2 regions of the Erwinia tasmaniensis Et1/99 genome follow, and region 2 is predicted to be linked to the other one. Evidence: predicted binding sites of a transcription regulator. Region 2 holds the regulator's gene; the other holds the start of a gene.
The links. Region 2 encodes sigma-54, which starts transcription at its own class of promoters, with help from an activator protein. Its sites were predicted from a motif close to GTTGGCACANNTTTCGCTNT; they were not measured.
Positions count from the first base shown of each region.

Region 1: glnA (glutamate--ammonia ligase) is a predicted target of sigma-54. The motif match lies at 2,723-2,742, and genes of this name have one in related genera.

Region 1 is NC_010694.1:46,838-53,838, reverse strand. It holds gene yihX (glucose-1-phosphatase) at 1-379, opposite strand, end outside; gene typA (ribosome-dependent GTPase TypA) at 630-2,453, opposite strand; gene glnA (glutamate--ammonia ligase) at 2,890-4,299, shown strand; gene glnL (nitrogen regulation protein NR(II)) at 4,495-5,544, shown strand; gene glnG (nitrogen regulation protein NR(I)) at 5,552-6,961, shown strand.
Region 2 is NC_010694.1:371,349-378,349, forward strand. It holds gene arcB (aerobic respiration two-component sensor histidine kinase ArcB) at 1-237, shown strand, start outside; gene mtgA (monofunctional biosynthetic peptidoglycan transglycosylase) at 1,027-1,752, shown strand; gene npr (PTS phosphocarrier protein NPr) at 1,825-2,097, opposite strand; gene rapZ (RNase adapter RapZ) at 2,094-2,948, opposite strand; gene ptsN (PTS IIA-like nitrogen regulatory protein PtsN) at 3,144-3,626, opposite strand; gene hpf (ribosome hibernation promoting factor) at 3,803-4,090, opposite strand; gene rpoN (RNA polymerase factor sigma-54) at 4,113-5,546, opposite strand; gene lptB (LPS export ABC transporter ATP-binding protein) at 5,595-6,320, opposite strand; gene lptA (lipopolysaccharide ABC transporter substrate-binding protein LptA) at 6,326-6,874, opposite strand; gene lptC (LPS export ABC transporter periplasmic protein LptC) at 6,846-7,001, opposite strand, start outside.

The sequences.
Region 1 (7,001 bases), 320 kb from region 2:
CGGCCTGTACTTCCGGGTAGTGCTCTGGCCAGAACTGGCAGTGCAGATTATTGGTATTAGAGAGGATAACCACCCGATCACCCTGCTCACGCAGCCGGTGCATAATGGCGATAACTTCAGGGCGCACGCCGACAAAGACCGCCTGCCAGCCGGCAGCAAACTGCTCGTAGCTTAGCGGCAGCTCCAGCTCGTGACATATTTCCTGAGCAAATTTTTCATCGCTGATCTCACCACGTTCGTGCTGGAAGAAGCTCTCACCCATCTGGAAACGGCTTTGCAGAGTGGCTAACGGCACGCGGCTCAGATCGCTCCAGACGCCCAGCACTCGGTTGAAATCAATATCAACAATGACATTACCCAAATCAAAGATATACAGCATGGTCATCCCCTTGTGTTGCGCTAAGTGATTCACTCTAACGATAAAACGGGAGGCTGAACAGGTGGGAGGATTGAAAACTGTAGGGCGGTTGCAGGGTTGGAGAGGTTCCAACCCTGAATTTCACGCGGTTTACCCTTCGTCGATCGGGAGAGAGAAAAGCTGGCGGTCAATCATCACCCCGCTAACTGACCGATGTCAGCTAACGGGGGGTGTCGCCTTGCCCGCCCTGAAAGCGATGGGTACGGCCGGGTTAAGCTTCTTTAGGACCGCGGCTGGCGCGCTTACGATCGTTTTCCGTCAGGTGACGTTTACGAATACGCACCGACTGTGGCGTCACTTCAACCAGTTCGTCATCATCGATGAATTCCAGAGCCTGCTCCAGAGACATTTTGATGGCCGGAACCAGCGTGGTGGCTTCGTCAGTACCGGAAGCACGCATGTTGGTCAGCTTTTTACCGGTCAGGCAGTTGACCGTCAGGTCGTTAGAACGTGAGTGAATACCGATAATCTGGCCTTCATACACTTCCGCACCGTGGCCGAGGAACAGCTTACCGCGATCCTGCAGGCTGAACAGGGCGAAAGCAACCGCTTTACCCTGGCCGTTAGAGATCAGTACGCCGTTCTGGCGCTGGCCGATTTCACCCGCGCGCACGTCGTCATAGTGGCTGAACGTGGAGTACAGCAGACCGGTACCAGACGTCATGGTCATGAACTCGGTACGGAAGCCAATCAGGCCACGCGCCGGGATCAGGTAGTCAAGACGAATACGGCCTTTGCCGTCTGGGATCATGTCTTTCACATCACCCTTACGCTCGCCCATTGCCTGCATCACGGAACCCTGGTGCTGCTCTTCGATGTCCAGCGTCACGTTCTCGAATGGCTCCTGCATGCGGCCATCGATTTTACGGTTGATAACCTTAGGACGTGAAACGGCGAGTTCGAAGCCTTCACGACGCATGTTTTCAATCAGAACCGACAGGTGAAGTTCACCACGACCAGATACGCGGAACGCATCGGAGTCTTCGGTTTCTTCAACGCGCAGCGCCACGTTGTGCACCAGCTCTTTGTTCAGACGGTCCAGGATCTGACGCGAGGTCACAAACTTACCTTCTTTACCGCAGAACGGAGAGGTGTTGACGTTGAAGTACATGGTTACGGTAGGTTCATCAACGCTCAGTGCCGGCAGCGCTTCCACGTTCTGCGGATCGCAGATGGTGTCAGAGATGTTCAGTTCGCCCAGACCGGTAATTGCGATGATATCGCCGGCTTCCGCTTCGGTCGCTTCGATACGCTCCAGGCCCAGGTGGGTCAGAACTTTACCGACTTTACCGTTACGGGTTTTGCCTTCGCTGTCGACGATAGTGATCTGCTGGTTAGGCTTCACTTTACCGCGCTTGATGCGGCCGATACCGATAACACCCACGTAGTTGTTGTAATCCAGCTGAGAAATCTGCATTTGGAAAGGTGCTTCCATCTCAACCTGTGGTGGCGACACATGTTTGACGATCGCTTCATACAGCGGAGTCATGTCTTCCGCCATATCGCTGTGGTCCAGACCGGCGATGCCGTTCAGGGCAGAGGCGTAGATCACAGGGAAGTCGAGCTGCTCGTCGGTGGCGTCCAGGTTAACGAACAGGTCAAATACCTGGTCTACAACCCAGTCAGGACGCGCGCCCGGACGGTCAACTTTGTTAATGACCACGATCGGCTTCAGACCATTAGCAAACGCTTTTTTGGTCACGAAACGGGTTTGCGGCATCGGACCATCCATTGCATCCACAACCAGCAGCACCGAGTCGACCATTGACATCACACGCTCTACCTCACCGCCGAAGTCGGCGTGTCCTGGGGTATCAACGATGTTGATGCGATAGTCATTCCATTTAATGGCGGTGTTTTTTGCGAGGATGGTAATCCCACGCTCTTTCTCCAAATCGTTGGAGTCCATTACGCGTTCGGTTGCTTCGGTGCGGGCATCAAAGGTCCCGGACTGCTGCAGCAACTTATCAACCAGGGTAGTTTTACCATGGTCAACGTGGGCAATAATGGCGATGTTACGCAAATTTTCGATCACAGCTTTGCCTCAGGCATTAGAAATAGCGCGCTATTGTACACGGATTAATCGAAGGACTGAACAAGTTCACAGATTTCGTAGAAAGATAACTGTCCGGATGTTTTTTGGACCCATTTTCAGTGCAAAGATTGCACTGTGACGATGTATTGCACCAAAATGGTGACCACTTCCCACTCAATAGCACCATGATGGTGCGCGACTTCCATCGTGGTGCATTCCCCGTTTGACGAGAGGGCGCATCATAGCGCCTTTTGCGTAAAATAAAAAAAGTTGGCATAGATTTCGCAAATACTCTATCAAGCGAAAAATGCCATTTTCCACCCGGTTGTGAGCTTGTCAGAGATCTTTATTATCGGAATTAGCGCGGCGAAATGCAAAGCGCACCGTGAAAGTTCTCTCACCACGACGACAATGACAAAATCCAGGAGAGTTAAGTATGTCAGCTGAACACGTTCTGTCGATGATGAACGAGCACGAAGTCAAATTTGTTGACCTGCGTTTTACCGATACCAAAGGTAAAGAGCAGCACGTGACTATCCCCGCTCACCAGGTTAACGCTGACTTCTTCGAAGAAGGCAAGATGTTTGACGGCTCCTCAATTGGTGGCTGGAAAGGTATTAACGAATCCGACATGGTTCTGATGCCGGATGCCACGACCGCCGTCCTCGATCCCTTCTTCGAAGACACCACTCTGATCATTCGTTGTGACATCCTTGAGCCGGGCACCATGCAGGGCTACGACCGTGACCCACGCTCCATCGCCAAACGCGCTGAAGATTTCCTGCGTTCTTCCGGCATCGCTGACACCGTGCTGTTTGGACCCGAGCCGGAGTTCTTCCTGTTCGATGATATCCGTTTCGGCAGCAGCACTTCCGGCTCCCACGTTGCTATCGATGATATCGAAGCCTGCTGGAACACGGGTAAAGAATATGAAGGCGGTAACAAAGGCCACCGTCCGGGCCTGAAAGGCGGTTACTTCCCGGTTCCTCCGGTCGACTCATCACAGGACATCCGTTCTGCTATGTGTCTGACGATGGAACAGATGGGCCTGGTAGTTGAAGCTCACCACCACGAAGTGGCCACTGCGGGTCAAAATGAAGTGGCAACCCGCTTCAACACCATGACCAAAAAAGCTGACGAAATTCAGATCTACAAATACGTCGTTCACAACGTTGCTCATGCCTACGGCAAAACCGCAACCTTTATGCCTAAGCCGATGTTCGGTGATAACGGCTCCGGTATGCACTGCCATATGTCTCTGTCTAAAGGCGGTACTAACCTGTTTGCCGGCGACAAATACGGCGGCCTGTCTGAAATGGCCCTGTTCTACATCGGTGGTGTTATCAAACACGCCAAAGCCATCAATGCGCTGGCCAACCCGACCACTAACTCTTACAAGCGCCTGGTGCCGGGCTACGAAGCGCCGGTCATGCTGGCTTACTCTGCGCGTAACCGTTCTGCTTCTATCCGTATCCCGGTGGTTGCCAGTCCGAAAGCACGTCGTATTGAGGCGCGCTTCCCTGACCCGGCGGCAAACCCGTACCTGTGCTTCGCTGCGCTGCTGATGGCTGGCCTGGACGGCATCATCAACAAGATCCATCCTGGCGATGCGATGGATAAAAACCTGTACGACCTGCCGCCGGAAGAAGAAGCGGAGATCCCGAAAGTTGCGGGCTCTCTGGACGAAGCCCTGGCCGCTCTGAACGAAGACCGCGAGTTCCTGACGCGCGGTGGCGTATTCACCGACGACGCTATCGAAGCTTATATTGAGCTGCGTAAAGCGGAGATGGAGCGCGTGCGCATGACGCCACACCCGGTTGAGTTCGAACTGTACTACAGCGTTTAATTTTTGTTATCCGGCGATATGTCATCTCGCAACTGTGGAATGAGGTACGTCGGATATTTGTTGCCGTGGAAACTTTCAGCCCATCTTCGGATGGGCTTTTTTCTCCGCGAATTTATCGTTCAACAGGACGATTTTCAGGTGATATGGCTATAATGCACTAAGTTGGTGCACAAGAATGACTCAGGAGAATGCTGTATGGCAACTGGCACGCTGCCCGATGCTGGGCAGATTCTCAACTCTCTGATCAACAGTATTCTGTTGGTCGACGGTGATTTGGTGGTGCATTACGCCAACCCCGCCGCACAACAGTTGCTGGCGCAGAGTTCCCGCAAGTTGTTTGGTACGCCACTGCCGGAACTGATGGGCTATTTTTCTCTGAATATTGAGGTGATGCTCGAAAGTCTGGACGCCGGACAGGGCTTTACCGACAGCGAAGTGACTCTGGTGGTCGACAGTCGCGCGCATATCATGTCGCTCACCGCCCAACGTCTACCCGAAGGATTGATTTTGCTGGAAATGGCACCGATGGATAATCAGCGTCGGTTGAGCCAGGAACAGTTGCAGCATGCGCAGCAGGTGGCGGCCCGTGACTTAGTGCGCGGTCTGGCGCATGAAATTAAGAACCCGCTGGGCGGGCTACGCGGCGCGGCGCAGCTGTTAGCCAAGGCGCTGCCCGATCCGGCCCTGACCGAATATACCAAAGTCATCATTGAACAGGCAGACCGACTGCGTAATCTGGTCGACCGTCTGCTGGGACCGCAGCAGCCGGGAATGCATATTACTCAAAGTATTCATCAGGTTGCCGAACGCGTGGTGAACCTGGTTTCGATGGAGCTACCCGGTAATGTGTCACTGATCCGTGATTATGATCCCAGTCTGCCGGAACTTCCTCATGACCCGGATCAAATCGAACAGGTCCTGCTGAACATCGTACGTAATGCGCTACAGGCGTTAGGTGAACAAGGCGGCACCATCACGTTACGCACCCGTACTGCGTTCCAGCTGACGCTGCACGGCACGCGCTATCGTCTGGTGGCGCGCATCGATATTGAAGATGACGGCCCCGGCATTCCGGCGCAGTTACAGGATACGTTGTTCTATCCAATGGTGAGCGGTCGCGAAGGGGGAACGGGATTAGGGCTGTCCATTGCCCGCAGCCTGATCGATCAGCACTCGGGAAAAATAGAGTTCAACAGTTGGCCCGGACACACGGAATTTTCGGTTTATTTGCCTATTCGCCAGTGAGGTTTCTATGCAACGAGGGATAGTTTGGATCGTCGATGACGATAGCTCCATCCGCTGGGTGCTTGAACGAGCGCTCACTGGAGCCGGTTTACAGTGCGTGACGTTTGAGAGCGCGAACGAGGTGCTGGAAGCCCTGACGACAAAGACCCCGGACGTATTACTGTCAGATATTCGCATGCCCGGCATGGATGGGCTGGCGCTGCTGAAACAGATCAAACAACGCCACCCCATGCTGCCGGTGATTATCATGACCGCGCATTCCGACCTCGACGCGGCGGTCAGCGCTTATCAACAGGGTGCTTTTGATTATCTGCCAAAACCCTTTGATATTGATGAAGCGGTGGCACTGGTGGAAAGAGCCATCAGCCACTATCAGGAGCAGCAGCAGCCGCGTAACCAACCCGTGAGCGGCCCAACAACCGATATCATCGGGGAAGCCCCGGCGATGCAGGATGTGTTCCGCATTATCGGAAGACTGTCACGATCTTCCATTAGCGTGCTGATCAATGGCGAATCCGGCACCGGTAAAGAGCTGGTTGCCCATGCCCTGCATCGTCACAGTCCGCGAGCCAAAGCGCCCTTTATCGCGCTAAATATGGCCGCCATCCCGAAGGATTTGATCGAGTCAGAGCTGTTTGGTCACGAAAAAGGGGCGTTTACCGGGGCAAATCAGATCCGCCAGGGCCGTTTTGAACAGGCCGACGGCGGAACGCTGTTCCTCGATGAAATTGGCGATATGCCGCTGGACGTTCAGACCCGTCTGCTGCGCGTTTTGGCCGACGGGCAGTTCTATCGGGTAGGCGGCTATGCTCCGGTAAAAGTGGATGTGCGTATTATCGCTGCGACCCATCAGAATCTGGAGCTACGCGTGCAGGAGGGGAAATTCCGCGAGGATTTATTCCACCGCCTGAACGTGATCCGCGTGCATCTGCCGCCGCTGCGCGAACGCCGGGAAGATATTCCGCGACTGGCACGGTATTTCCTACAGGTTGCCGCGCGTGAGCTGGGGGTAGAAGCCAAAATTCTGCATCCGGAGACCGAAAACGCCCTGACGCGCCTGCACTGGTCCGGCAACGTACGTCAGCTGGAAAACACCTGTCGCTGGCTAACGGTGATGGCTGCCGGTCAGGAAGTGCTGATCCAGGATCTGCCGCCGGAGCTGTTCGAAACCGCAACGCCCGAAAGTCCGGGGCAGTCTCTACCGGACAGCTGGGCCACGCTATTGGCGCAGTGGGCCGATCGCGCGTTGCGTTCCGGTCATCAAAACCTGCTGTCTGAAGCGCAGCCGGAAATGGAGCGTACGCTGCTCACCACCGCGCTGCGTCATACTCAGGGCCATAAGCAGGAAGCGGCACGGCTGCTGGGCTGGGGACGTAATACCCTGACGCGCAAATTAAAAGAGCTGGGAATGGAGTAGTTCCCTTTTGCACGATGAACAGGCGGCACGGCAATCCCGA
Region 2 (7,001 bases):
GATTCAAATATGATGGCTCGCGATCAGAAGGGCATTGCGGAAGAAGGGCACAAGATTAAGGGGGCGGCGGGTTCTGTCGGGCTGATGCATTTGCAACAGGTGGCAAAACAGATCCAAAGCCCGGAACTGCCGGCATGGTGGGACAACGTTCAGGAGTGGATCGATGAACTCAAACTCGAATGGCGGAATGATATGGAAGTTTTGCGGCAATGGGTAACAGACGCTGAAAAAAAATGACCCCGACCGAAGCCGGGGTGCGCGAAGACTGCGCCAACACCAGGGAAATTGGTAACCTGTGCTGTTCTGATAGGTCTCGTCGGGAGCACAGGTTTGGTATTGGGTAAAACTCAAAACGTCTGTTCACTACCTTAGCAAATTCTGAATCACATGTTACCAGATTCATTAAAATGTGTGATGTTGAACGGTGTTTGTCAACAGGAGACCCGAATTTGAACATATAGTCAAGCACGGAATCAGTTTACGCGTCAGGTTGCTTGTTTTTTAAGCGCTTCTGTATTTTATTTGACCAAGACTATTAGGGGGAACACGTAACATGAAAGGGTTTCTCACCGCAGCTGAACTTAACTTTTTAAAAGTAACATAATTCCGTCTTAACTTTATGTTTTTATTAGTTTTACCCTGTTTTTTTAAGTAATATCTGAATAAATTTGACTTCAGCTGGTACAAATTATCCGATAGTGAGTGAGAAAAATTTAAAAGCTGAGTCTGTGATGGTGTTGAAGCTCTCTGAGCAGTACCTTTGCATAACAAAATAAGTAGCATAATGAAAAAAACAGTATGAAGTTATTTCAAAAATTGTCAGTTTACATTGATGCAATACCTTTAATCATAAGATATTTAAATCAATTGCATGTGGTGCGCTCGGCCATTATGCCGTCAAATTATGGTTTTTAGCCCAATAAGGGGTCTTTATGGAACCGATTCCGGCGGGAACAGATTAACTAAACTTTATGGAGAAATCCTGTTGTATTCTTATGCTGAACCAAATTTATGGAGCCCTGGTTTATGAGCCGCCGTCAAAATAGCAGGCTGGCACGCATTAAGACCTGGTTCTTCCGTTTGTTGCTGGGCATGGTGGGCCTGTGGCTAAGCGGCATAGTGATTTTTGCCTTTGTACCGATACCGTTTTCTGCCGTTATGGCGGAGCGCCAGCTGGGAGCCTGGTTTAGCGGCGACTTCCGTTATATTGCTCACTCTGATTGGGTGGGGATGCCGGAAATTTCTCCGTGGATGGCGCTGGCGGTGATTGCCTCCGAAGATCAGCATTTCCCCACTCATTGGGGATTTGACGTTGTGGCCATTCAGTCGGTTCTGGACGGTGAGGGCAAGAAAAAAGCTATGCGTGGTGCTTCGACGTTATCGCAGCAAACGGCGAAAAATGTCTTCCTGTGGGATGGGCGCAGCTGGGTTCGTAAAGGGCTGGAAGCCGGATTGACGCTGGGCATTGAGACCGTCTGGAGCAAACGCCGTATTCTTACCGTTTATCTTAACGTTGCTGAAATGGGCAATGGCATTTTCGGCGTGGAGGCGGCGGCGCAGCGTTATTTCCATAAGCCTGCCGGCCGTCTGACGGCTTCTGAGGCGGCGCTGTTGGCGGCTGTTTTGCCTAACCCCGTGCTTTTCAGAGCCGATGCGCCGTCTGCTTATGTGCGCCAGCGCCAGCAATGGATCCTACGTCAAATGCGCCAGTTAGGCGGGGAGGATTTTTTGCGGCAACATAAATTGCGATGAAAATTATCGCTGTCATGTAGAAGCGCTGTAGCGAGAAGGCTGACTGAAAAATGCCAGCCGCTTATTTTCGGATCACTCTTCGTCAAAGCCTGCGTTAAACAGGTCAACCACCGCAGCCAGTGCTTTTTCTTCCTCCGGCCCGCTGGCCTCCACCTCAATATGGCCACCTTTAGCCGAGTCAAGCATCAGCAGGGCGATCACGCTGCTCGCTTCAGCTTCAGTACCGCTCTCGTTGCGCAGCAGCACTTCAGCATCAAAGCTTTGTACCAACTCGAACAGCTTCATCGCTGGGCGGGCGTGCATGCCTAACTTATTTTTTATCTCAACCGTTTGTTTTATGCTCATGATCTGCGTTTTTCCAGCGTACGATGACGAGACTGCACGTTTTTACCGCGCGAACGGAAATAGTCTGCCAGCTGCTCTGCAATGTACACCGAGCGGTGTTTGCCACCGGTACAGCCTATGGCCACGGTAAGATAGCTGCGATTATTGGTTTCCAGCATCGGCAGCCACAGCTCCAGATAACTGCGCGTCTGATAAATGAAATTATGGACTTCAGTGTGACGATCGAGGAAGGCGGCAACGGGGCGATCGAGACCGGTCATCGGACGCAGCTTCGGGTCCCAGTGCGGGTTGGGTAAGAAACGGACGTCAAAGACGTAATCGGCATCGATGGGGATGCCATGCTTGAAGCCAAAAGACTCGAATACCATCGTCAGTTCGCGTTCACGCTTGCCCAGCAGGCGGGTACGCAGCATTTCTGCCAGCTCATGGACCGACATTTCAGAGGTATCAATAATCAGGTCGGCGCGGGAGCGTAGCGGCTCCAGCAGAACGTTTTCTTCATCGATAGCACTTTCCAGCGACAAATTTTTGCTGGAAAGAGGATGGAGACGGCGGGTATCGCTGTAACGTCGGATTAGGGTATTGCGATCGGCATCAAGAAACAGCAGCTGCGGCGAGAAGCTATCGGGCAGGCTGGTCAGGGCATTTTCGAATACTTCCGGAGACTCCGGCATGTTGCGCACGTCAATGCTTACCGCAGCCGACATGTTGCGTTCCGCCAGCGAATGCGCCAGATCGGGCAGCAAGACTACCGGGAGGTTATCCACGCAGTAGAAGCCCATATCCTCAAGGGCTCGCAGCGCCACTGATTTTCCTGAGCCTGAACGACCGCTAACGATCATCAGCACCATTTCTTTTCCCCCGGTTTAGCCGTTTGCACCTTTGTGCCTGAAGTTGCAACAACATTTACTGTTCAATCCCAATACCGCCGGACCTTTGTCTCTACAAGATATACGGGTAACAACAGCGTTGATATTGTTCGCCCTATGCCGTTCTGCCGTCGGCTTAATCGTTACAGCCATGATTTTGGCAGCATCATCTTGCAGTTACGTGTCAAGGTGATCTTCCGTGATGATTTGATATAGCTCTTCATCACTCCGGGCGGCGCGTAGACGGCGCAGCACGGTTTTATCTGCCAGACGTTTGGCTACCAGAGAAAGCGTGTGCAGGTGCGTCTTGCACTGATCTGCCGGCACCAGCAGAGCGAACAGTAGATCCACCGGCTGATTATCAATGGCATCAAAAGCAATAGGACTTTCAAGGCGAATAAAGACGCCTACGGCGCGCAGAGTATCTTCTTCCAGCTTGCCGTGCGGGATGGCAATGCCATTACCGATACCGGTACTGCCCATTCTTTCGCGCGTCAGAATAGCATCAAAAATTATCTGTTGTGGCAGGTTGAGCTGTTTAGCCGCCAGTTCGCTGATAATTTCCAGTGCGCGTTTTTTGCTCTGGCAATGTACATCATTACGCGTGCAGCAGACGCTTAACACTGAGCCCAGTTCCAGTTTTAGATCATTGTTCATCATAGTTTCACTTACTTATTCACTTCCACGGGCGAATGGCGTTTTAGTCGCTTTAAATCAATAGGTTAATATTCATTAAAGAGTGACGGTCCGTCTTGTGAACAGCGAACGGACCGTCAAATTATTTCTACCTGAACCCCTATCCTGGCGCTAAAAGATCACTCGGTGCTTAGTGAAATTTAGTGTTGTTTTAGCTTGTCTTTATGTTTATTTAGCTGACGCGTCAGTTTATCAATGAGGCCGTCAATTGCCGCGTACATATCTTTTTCTTCCGAGGTGGCATGCAGCTCTCCGCCGTTTACATGCAGCGTGGCGTCTGCAATTTGCGTCACTTTTTCCACTTTTAAAACAATATAGACTTGGTTAATCCGGTCAAAATAGTGTTCCAGCTTGGCAAATTTAGCGGTAACAAACTCGCGCAGTGGTTCAGTGATTTCAACGTGTTGTCCAGTGATATTGAGCTGCATAGTGTCTTCCTTCTCTGTTCGTTCAGACCAGCTGTTTACGTTGGTTTGATGGCGGGATGGATAAAGACTCTCGGTATTTTGCCACAGTACGCCTGGCGACCATAATTCCCTGTTCGGAAAGCATGGAGGTGAGCTTGCTGTCGCTTAACGGTTTGGCGGGGTTTTCCGCCGAGACTAATTTTTTCACCAGCGCACGAATGGCCGTAGACGAAGCTTCGCCTCCGCCTTCCGTGTTGACGTGGCTGGAGAAAAAATACTTGAGTTCAAAAATACCGCGCGGGCTGTGCAGGTACTTTTGCGTGGTGACACGCGAAATCGTTGACTCGTGCATCTCGACCGCGCTGGCGATATCTGCCAGCACCATCGGGCGCATAAACTCTTCACCCTGCTCAAAAAAAGCCTGCTGCCGATCAACGATGCAGCGGGTCACTTTCAGCAGGGTATCGTTCCGGCTTTCCAGGCTTTTGATCAGCCACTTCGCCTCCTGCAGGTTACTGCGGATAAACTGCGAGTCGCTATCATTGCGCGAACTTGAGCCAAGAGAAGCGTAATGCTGATTGATTTTCAGGCGTGGCACGCTGTCAGCATTGAGCTCAACCGCCCAGCGATTGCTGATTTTACGCACCAATACGTCAGGGATGACATACTCAGGTTCCTGTGTATTAATCGACTGACCGGGCCTGGGGTCGAGCGTCTGGATCAGCTGCATCGCGCTTTTCAGCACGTCTTCTTTCAGGCGCGTGACGCGCATCAGGCTGCGAAAATCGTGGTTTGCCAGCAGATCGAGATGCTCGCTGACAATCAGGCGCGCCTCTTTGAGGAAAGGATAGTCATGGGCGAATTGCGATAGCTGCACCAGCAGGCAATCGCGCAGATCGCGGGCGCAGACGCCGATGGGATCAAAACGCTGCACGCGCTTGAGCACCGCTTCGATTTCATCGGGTGCCAGCTCGTCGTTACCCATGCTGTCGAGGATTTCCTCCAGTGAAATCGTCAGATAGCCGGTATCATCAACGGCATCGACAATCGACGTTGCAATCGCCCGGTCGGTATCGCTAAAGGGCGTCAGCTCGACCTGCCACATCAGATAATCCTGTAGCGTCTGCGTGGTTTCCCCCTGGTAGACGGGCAGTTCATCGTCATGATAGTCAGTGCCCGTTCCAGAAGGCGTACCCGCCGTGTAGATCTCATCCCAGGTGGCATCCAGCGGCAGCTCTTCCGGCATATCCTTCTGTTCCAGCGCTTCCCTGGTATCCAGCGCCTCGGTTTCCTGATATTCGCGGCTGTCGACCTCTTCATGAAGATCGGTCTGTTCAAGCAACGGGTTACTTTCCAGCGCCAGCTGAATTTCTTGTTGTAGTTCAAGCGTCGAGAGCTGCAACAGGCGAATGGCCTGCTGCAACTGTGGCGTCATGGCAAGCTGTTGGCTTAGCCGGAGTTGTAAACCTTGCTTCATATTCAGGATGCTTATTCCCCAGAAATCGTACCTAAGGTGAACACCTTATCAGAGTCTGAACTCTTCACCTAAATAGACACGCTTCACCTGCTCATCGGCCAGGACCGCTTCCGGTGTACCGTGGGCGATTAAGTGCCCCTGGCTGACGATATAGGCACGTTCACAGACCGCCAGCGTCTCACGGACGTTATGGTCAGTGATCAGTACGCCCAGGCCGCTGTCACGCAGATGTTCAATAATTTTTTTTATATCAATAACGGAGATTGGGTCGACTCCGGCGAAAGGCTCATCTAACAGGATAAACTTCGGATTGGCGGCCAGCGCGCGGGCAATTTCCACACGGCGGCGCTCTCCCCCAGACAGCGCCTGGCCCAGGCTGTTGCGCAGGTGCTCAATATTGAACTCTGCCAGCAGTTCGTTCGCGCGATCTTCGTGTTGTTCTTTGGTGAGATCTTCACGGATTTGCAGGACCGCCATCAAATTGTCGTAAACGCTAAGACGACGAAAAATAGAGGCTTCCTGCGGTAGATAGCCGATCCCCCGGCGCGCGCGCGCGTGCAGCGGCAGAATGCTGATATCCTCGTCATCAATCACGATGCGCCCCGCGTCGCGCGGCACGATGCCTACAACCATATAAAATGTTGTTGTTTTGCCCGCCCCGTTAGGGCCAAGCAGGCCAACGATTTCGCCAGACTTAACCTGCAGGCTGACATCTTCAACCACACGGCGGCCCTTGTAGGCCTTCGCCAGGTTTTCTGCAATTAAGGTTGCCATATTTGTTAATTACTCTTCTTCTGACCGTTGGACGGTGAGTTTTTGTCCTGCAGCTGTGATGGCACCAGCACCGTGGTAACGCGTTTGCCGGTGTTACCGAAGGCCTGCATTTTCTGCTCTTTAACCAGGTAAGTAATGCGATCGCCCTTCACATTGCTGTCGAGCTGTTCGAGATAGGCGCCGCCGGTTAACTCGACCAAATCTTTTGCCAACTCATAATGCATTTTCTGAGCATGGCCCTGAACCGGTTTACCGTTATCCTGCATTTGGTAAAACGTTGCAGGATTCCCATAGGCGTCCACGATGGTTTTTTTACTGTCGCCGCCCGGACGCGTCACCACCACTTTGTCCGCCGTGATTTTGATGCTGCCCTGGGTCACCACCACCTTGCCCGTGAAGGTTGCCACGTTACCCTGCATATCCAGCGCCTGGTTCTCTGAATCTACGTTGACGGGTTTGCTGGAGTCGTCGGTCAGCGCCAGTACCGGAACGCTAATCGCCAGCAACAGGCTGGCCGTCAGGAGTTTAATGCTGTTGTTCATTTTGAATTTCATAAGATGTTTTGACCTTTTCAATCAACTCGGCAGTTTTGTTCCGCAAATTTCCACGCATCTTCATGCCGGTAGAGTTAAAGCTCCGGCCATAAAGCGTTACCCGATCCTCTGAAGTGACATCTTGGGT